Psychrobacter arcticus 273-4: one gene and its partner. The protein of the gene in region 1 binds, or shares a complex with, the protein of each later gene. Links are inferred from orthologs where the notes say so. Each region holds a gene or a part of one and is shown on either strand. Other genes may lie near its edges. The genes, in order: sdhA and PSYC_RS08990.

Region 1 (3,303 bases):
CTTTGTAATTGCAGCGATTTTAATTGTCGCGTCATTTGTATGGGTGATGTTCTAATGAAAAACGATTCAGGAATCAAAAGCGCAACCAGTCTAACCGGCTCAGGTTCACGTGATTGGATTGTCCAGCGTATCAGTGCGGTGGTCTTGGCAGTTTACAGTGTGGTGCTACTGGGCTTCTTTTTGACCCATGGCGATGTCACTTATACTGAATGGTCAAACTTTATGACTAGCCTACCAATGCGTCTGTTTAGCTTAGTGGCAGTTCTAGCCCTTGCCGGTCACGCATGGATTGGCATGTGGACCGTATTTACTGACTATATCACTACAGGCAAACTGGGCGCGAGCGCAGCGGGTCTACGTCTGGTATTACAGACCTTAATGATTATTGCCGTTTTAGTATTTTTATTCTGGGGCATCATGATTTTTTGGGGTAATGGCTTCGGTGTCGTTGCTGTTTAATTCTCAGATAGATATGCACATTTTAGTAAGTGGTTGAAGGCGGCTTAAATACCCAGTTTTGTACAATTTCATCATCCATATCCGTGCTTTGAGTCGATGATTCAGCTCGGAGTGCATGACTGGTTAAGCAGTCCTTGTATTTACTTCGTAAGTATTAACAGGCATTAGGAAAACCGTAATGGCAACTAGACAAGACAATACCATTAGCAATATCAAAACCCTAAACTATGACGCGGTCATCGTTGGTGGTGGCGGTTCAGGTATGCGTGCATCATTGCATTTAGCTGAAGCCGGCATGAAGGTTGCAGTATTGACCAAAGTATTCCCAACTCGCTCGCACACTGTTGCAGCCCAAGGCGGTATTGGTGCAAGTCTCGGTAACATGAGCAACGATAACTGGCATTTCCACTTTTATGACACCGTTAAAGGGTCAGACTGGTTGGGTGACCAAGACGCGATTGAATACATGTGCCGTGAAGCGCCAAAAGTTGTTTATGAGCTTGAGCACATGGGCATGCCGTTTGACCGCAATGAGGACGGCACGATCTATCAGCGTCCCTTTGGTGGTCATACCTCAAACTATGGCGAGAAAGCGGTACAACGTGCGTGTGCTGCTGCTGACCGTACCGGTCATGCACTATTGCATACCTTATATCAAAAAAATCTACAGCAAGGTACTGAGTTCTTTATCGAGTGGATTGCACTTGATTTGATCAAAGATGACGCTGGTAATATCAATGGCGTTATCGCGATTGAACAAGAAACAGGTACGGTTGCTGTGTTCCAATCACCAATCACGGTATTGGCAACGGGCGGTGCTGGTCGTATCTTTGCGGCATCTACCAACGCTTATATCAATACTGGCGACGGTATTGGCATGGCGGTACGTGCTGGTATTCCATTGCAAGATATGGAGTTTTGGCAGTTCCATCCAACGGGCGTTCATGGTGCCGGCGTACTATTGACCGAAGGTTGCCGCGGTGAAGGCGCAATCTTACGTAATAAAGATGGCGAAGCCTTCATGGAGCGTTATGCGCCAACGGTTAAAGACTTGGCACCACGCGATTTGGTTTCTCGTTCTATGGACCAAGAAATCAAAGAAGGTCGTGGTTGTGGGCCAAATGCTGACCATATCGTGATGGACATGACGCATCTAGGTGTTGAAACCATCATGAAGCGTCTGCCTTCAGTATTCGAGATTGGTAAAAACTTTGCTAACGTCGATATTACTAAAGAGCCGATTCCCGTTATCCCAACCATTCACTACATGATGGGCGGTATTCCAACCACGATTCATGGTCAAGTGATTGTACCGGATCTAGAGGCAGGTACTGATGAAGACGGTTTATATGCTAAAGGTAATGTGATTAAAGGTCTTTATGCGATTGGTGAATGTGCGTGCGTTAGTGTCCACGGTGCCAACCGTTTAGGTACCAACTCACTACTAGACCTATTGGTATTTGGTCGTGCGGCAGGCAAGCATATCGTTGATGAGTTCCATCATGCGGACCATAACTACAAGCCACTTGATCCTCGTGTCCTTGATTATACGGTCAGTCGTTTAGATAAGCTGCAACAGTCAACGTCAGGCTACAATGCGCAAGACGTTGCCGATGAGATTCGTGCGACCATGCAAACGCATGCTAGTGTTTTCCGTACGCAAGCAATGATGGACGAAGGCGTTGCAAAAATTCTAGCGCTAGGCGATAAGATTGATCAGATTCATTTGGCAGACAAATCACAAGTCTTTAACACGGCTCGTATCGAAGCCTTTGAAGTGGCAAACCTTTATGAGGTCGCAAAAGCCACGATGATATCTGCTGCCCAGCGTCACGAAAGTCGCGGCGCGCACAGTGTCTCTGACTATGACCGTCCAGAAGATGATGCATACGCACCAAACGGCCGTAACGATAACGATTGGATGAAGCATACCTTATGGTATTCTGAAGGCAATAAAATCATCCATAAGCCTGTTCGTAAAGTGCCATTGACGGTTGATTATATCGAACCAAAGGTTCGCGTCTACTAATTCTAGACGGCTTGCATCTGATGTATACAGACAGCATAAACGTTTTATCCTTTATTCATTTATTAAAAAGGTGACCGCCAGCTACAAGCTCATGCCAGCGCCCTATTAATCAGTACTTGATGCTAATTATCAGTACATATCAATAGTCAGCGCGATTATGTTGCAATCTTTGTATGCCCGCCATCACCTACGTGTGGAGTTTAGCATTATGAGCCGAGGTACTCGCACCATCGAAATCTATCGCTACGATCCTGATCTGGACGCAGCGCCGCGTATGCAAACTTATACGGTTGAGTTATTAGACTCAGATCGTATGTTGCTTGACGTATTATTACGCCTAAAAAAGGAAGATGAAACCCTCACCTTCCGTCGCTCATGCCGTGAAGGCATCTGTGGCTCTGATGGCATGAATATTAACGGTAAAAATGGTCTAGCATGTCTGATCAACATGAACACTTTGCCAGAAAAAGTAACGGTCCGTCCGTTACCAGGTTTGCCAGTAGTTCGTGATTTGGTCGTTGATATGAACCAATTCTATGAGCAGTACGAAAAAGTACACCCATTCTTAATCAATGATCAGCCAGCGCCTGCGACGGAGCGTTTGCAGTCACCTGAGCAACGCGAAAAGCTCAATGGTTTGTATGAGTGTATTTTATGTGCTTGCTGTTCAACCAGCTGCCCATCATTCTGGTGGAATCCTGATAAGTTCTTAGGACCATCAGCACTATTGCATGCCGATCGTTTTGTTTCTGACAGCCGTGATAGTGATACTCGCGCTCGTCTGGCTCGTTTAGACGATCCATTCAGCTTATTTC
Region 2 (3,054 bases), 2.0 Mb from region 1 along the record:
TTGTTGCTACCAATTCAGAATGGCATTAGATTTACTGGTATTATAAGCACTATATATTAGTGCTAAAATAACTTTTATAAATTTAAATTATTATGGATAAGTTATGTCATTATTCCAACCTTTACCTGCTTATACCATAACCAGTCGTGATAAGGTTTTAGATTTATCCCAGCCTCATATCATGGGTATTTTAAATGTTACTCCAGATTCGTTCTCAGATGGTGGGCAGTTTAATGCAGTTGATAAGGCAATATCGCATTGTAAGGAGATGATGGCAGCAGGTGCCACCATCATCGATATTGGCGGCGAGTCTACCCGTCCAAACGCTGAAGTGGTGGCGACTTCTGATGAGATACAGCGTGTCGTGCCAGTCGTGACAGCGATTAGACAGCAGTTAGGTAATGACATATGGCTATCCATTGATACCAGTAGCCCTGAGGTCATACAGGCAGCTTTTGAAGCAGGAACGGATATTTGGAATGATGTACGGGCACTCAAGCGTGAGGGCGCTGCGCTGATGGCAGCTCAGCTTAATATTCCTGTTATGCTAATGCATATGCGCGGTGAGCCAACGACGATGAACAATTTAGCACAGTATGATGATGTGATTAGTGAAGTCATGACAGAGCTAAAAGTACGTATTAATGAAGTGATAAGCGTCGGCGTCAAGCGGGAGAATATCATTATTGACCCCGGTTTTGGTTTTGCTAAAAATTATGAGCATCACTGTGCATTATTGAGTGAGCTTAAAAGCTTACAAACACTCGGACTACCAATGATGTTTGGTATTTCACGCAAGCGGTTTTTGGCAGAAGTGCTGACCAAAACAGGTCTACAAGCGCTTGCTACCACCCAACCGCTTGAGCGTGATACCGTGGGTACTGCTGCTGCTCTTTTTGCATTGCAGCAGGGGGCAAGTATCATTCGTACCCATAATGTCGCTATGATGCAGCAAGCCGTGGCATTATGGAGCCAGCTATCTGCATATGATAAACGCTAATCGCTGTAGTTATGGCTGTGATTAAGTGCTTATGATCAAAAATAGATTTATCGATGATAATAATTCCTAACAATACAAATGCGACACTTTGATATTTATTTAGCGTTGCACTTCATGTGTTAATCTAAGATACCTTTTAAACGGATGAGAATAACTTTATGACAATTAATAATCAGCCAGAGCCTACTAATGAGCAGCGCCGCATTATTTATCAAGCACGCCGTGGTCTTAAAGAATTGGATTTTTATTTTGAACCCTACATTAAAGAGCTTTATTTGACGGCTGAAGCTGCCGAACAAGAAAGCTTCGCGCAAATGCTGACTCATGAAGACCCTGATTTATTAGATTATTTTACCAATCAAAGCCGTCCAGAAGATGATGCAATGTGGGCGCTGGTCAATAAGATTAAGACGTGGCGTCATAGTAAAAGTTTGAGTTAATTGTTTAAATGGCTTAACTTTATTTTTTGATTGTTATAGTAGTATTGAATCTTCTTTAATAATCAGACACATGCCTTGGTAGCTCACTATGACAGCATTAACCTCGCTACGTATCGATACTGCTATCAAACCTATAAGCTATTTATATCTGCTGTTTTCTATCGCTATAGCCAGTATCCTGATTGTATTGGCGGCGCTTGCTTCATTAGCATTATGGCAGTATATCCTTATACTCATCATCAGCGCTGTAGTCATTGGCTATTTAGCATTATCACGACCCATATTATTGCATCTAAGCCAGCCGCCACTTGATAAGAGCCTTTATCAAGATTGGCAGCTATTGATACGTACGAGTCGCGGGGATGCCTTATGGCAAGCAAAGCTTAATACAGTCAGCCAATCTCGTTGGGTCATATGTTTTGATTTTAATATCATAGAGCCTTATCAACGCCGGTTTTCTGTGGCTATATTTCGTGATCAGGTCAGCCCTGAGCAATGGCGCGAGTTAACCATCTTGGCAAATATGATTGCTAGCAAAATCGTTTAATTGAGCTTTGATTTCATTGTAGATGCTTATCTGCTTTATCTTGTTATTCTAAATTATCTACTACATCTCATAACAAAATGCCTATCTAGAGAGACAAATAGATTTGCTATATTGGAATTTATATTTAAAGGTCGATCTATTTAACAAGTGAGATGGCAGTCATTATTTTGCTATATCAAAGTTTGTATCGACGAATTTTATTATAATAAAAAGGATAAGATAATGAGTTTACTAGGGAATTTAGTGAGTCAAGTGGCACGCAGTGCAATGGATCCAGAGGATGCACAGCGTAACCCAGTCAATCAAGGTATCAATCCACGTCGTACTGGCGGACTTGGTGATATTTTAGCTAGTGTACTTGGTGGTCAAACGACGAGAGGCGGCTTCGGTGGTAAAGGTATGCTTATCGCTGCACTTATGCCTATGGTACTGAGCTGGATAAAGCGCAATGGTGGATTAAGTGGGGCTTTATCGAAAATTACAGATATGGGTTATGAAAAGCAAGCGCGCTCTTGGTTAAGTAATAATGAGCTCAATGATAATCTTGATCCGAATGATATTAATCGTTTGTTTAATGATAGTGAAATTCAGCAAGTCGCTGCCCATACAGGCGCCAATGAGATAGAGGTTCGCCAAGGGTTGGCTGAATTGTTACCTGAAGTGGTGAATCAGTTGACGCCAAACGGTAATTTAGATAACGAACCAGAAGCCAATGAAGAGATTGATCAAATTATTAGTCAGCTATCAAGCCGTCTAGGGGCGTTAAAATAGTTAGGTTTTTTTTATATCTAAAATATAATAGTGAGCTGTATAGGTTGACATTGATAAGTTATAATTCTCTAAAAACGCTCGTCTAAAGTATCTAATGTATAGTTTAATGCCGCAAAGCAGATATCGATATTAAAGCCGCGATACTGTAAAAAACGTAGCTGCCTTGCTTTATCTTTTTGTTCGACAGGTACGCTATCGCCGTATTTTCTAGTACGCGCGCTCACTGCTAACTTGAGCCAGTCTATACCTTCGACCAAATTATCTGCGCTATCATCAATAAATTCACTAAACTCATC

Evidence for each region.
Region 2: the proteins of sdhA (region 1) and PSYC_RS08990 are in contact, whole or in part, in a crystal structure (PDB 6C12), measured with the Escherichia coli proteins. The link is inferred for Psychrobacter arcticus 273-4 from one-to-one orthologs.

The regions. Positions count from the first base shown.
Region 1 is NC_007204.1:114,555-117,857, forward strand. The notes cover bases 98-3,062. They hold sdhA (succinate dehydrogenase flavoprotein subunit), read left to right. Parts: upstream 98-637; coding sequence 638-2,488; downstream 2,489-3,062. Other genes in these bases: sdhD (succinate dehydrogenase, hydrophobic membrane anchor protein), read left to right, coding at 98-459; PSYC_RS00520 (succinate dehydrogenase iron-sulfur subunit), read left to right, coding at 2,697-3,062. In the rest of the region: sdhC (succinate dehydrogenase, cytochrome b556 subunit), read left to right, coding at 1-55; more of sdhD, read left to right, coding at 73-97; more of PSYC_RS00520, read left to right, coding at 3,063-3,303. UniProt on the Escherichia coli protein: Two distinct, membrane-bound, FAD-containing enzymes are responsible for the catalysis of fumarate and succinate interconversion; the fumarate reductase is used in anaerobic growth, and the succinate dehydrogenase is used in aerobic growth.
Region 2 is NC_007204.1:2,138,192-2,141,245, reverse strand. Bases 84-2,799 are described here. They hold PSYC_RS08990 (succinate dehydrogenase assembly factor 2), read left to right. Parts: upstream 84-1,158; coding sequence 1,159-1,440; downstream 1,441-2,799. Other genes in these bases: PSYC_RS08980 (YidB family protein), read left to right, coding at 2,210-2,758; PSYC_RS08985 (hypothetical protein), read left to right, coding at 1,529-1,987; folP (dihydropteroate synthase), read left to right, coding at 104-1,000. Outside these bases: PSYC_RS08975 (regulatory protein RecX), read right to left, coding at 2,827-3,054. UniProt on the Escherichia coli protein: An FAD assembly protein, which accelerates covalent attachment of the cofactor into other proteins.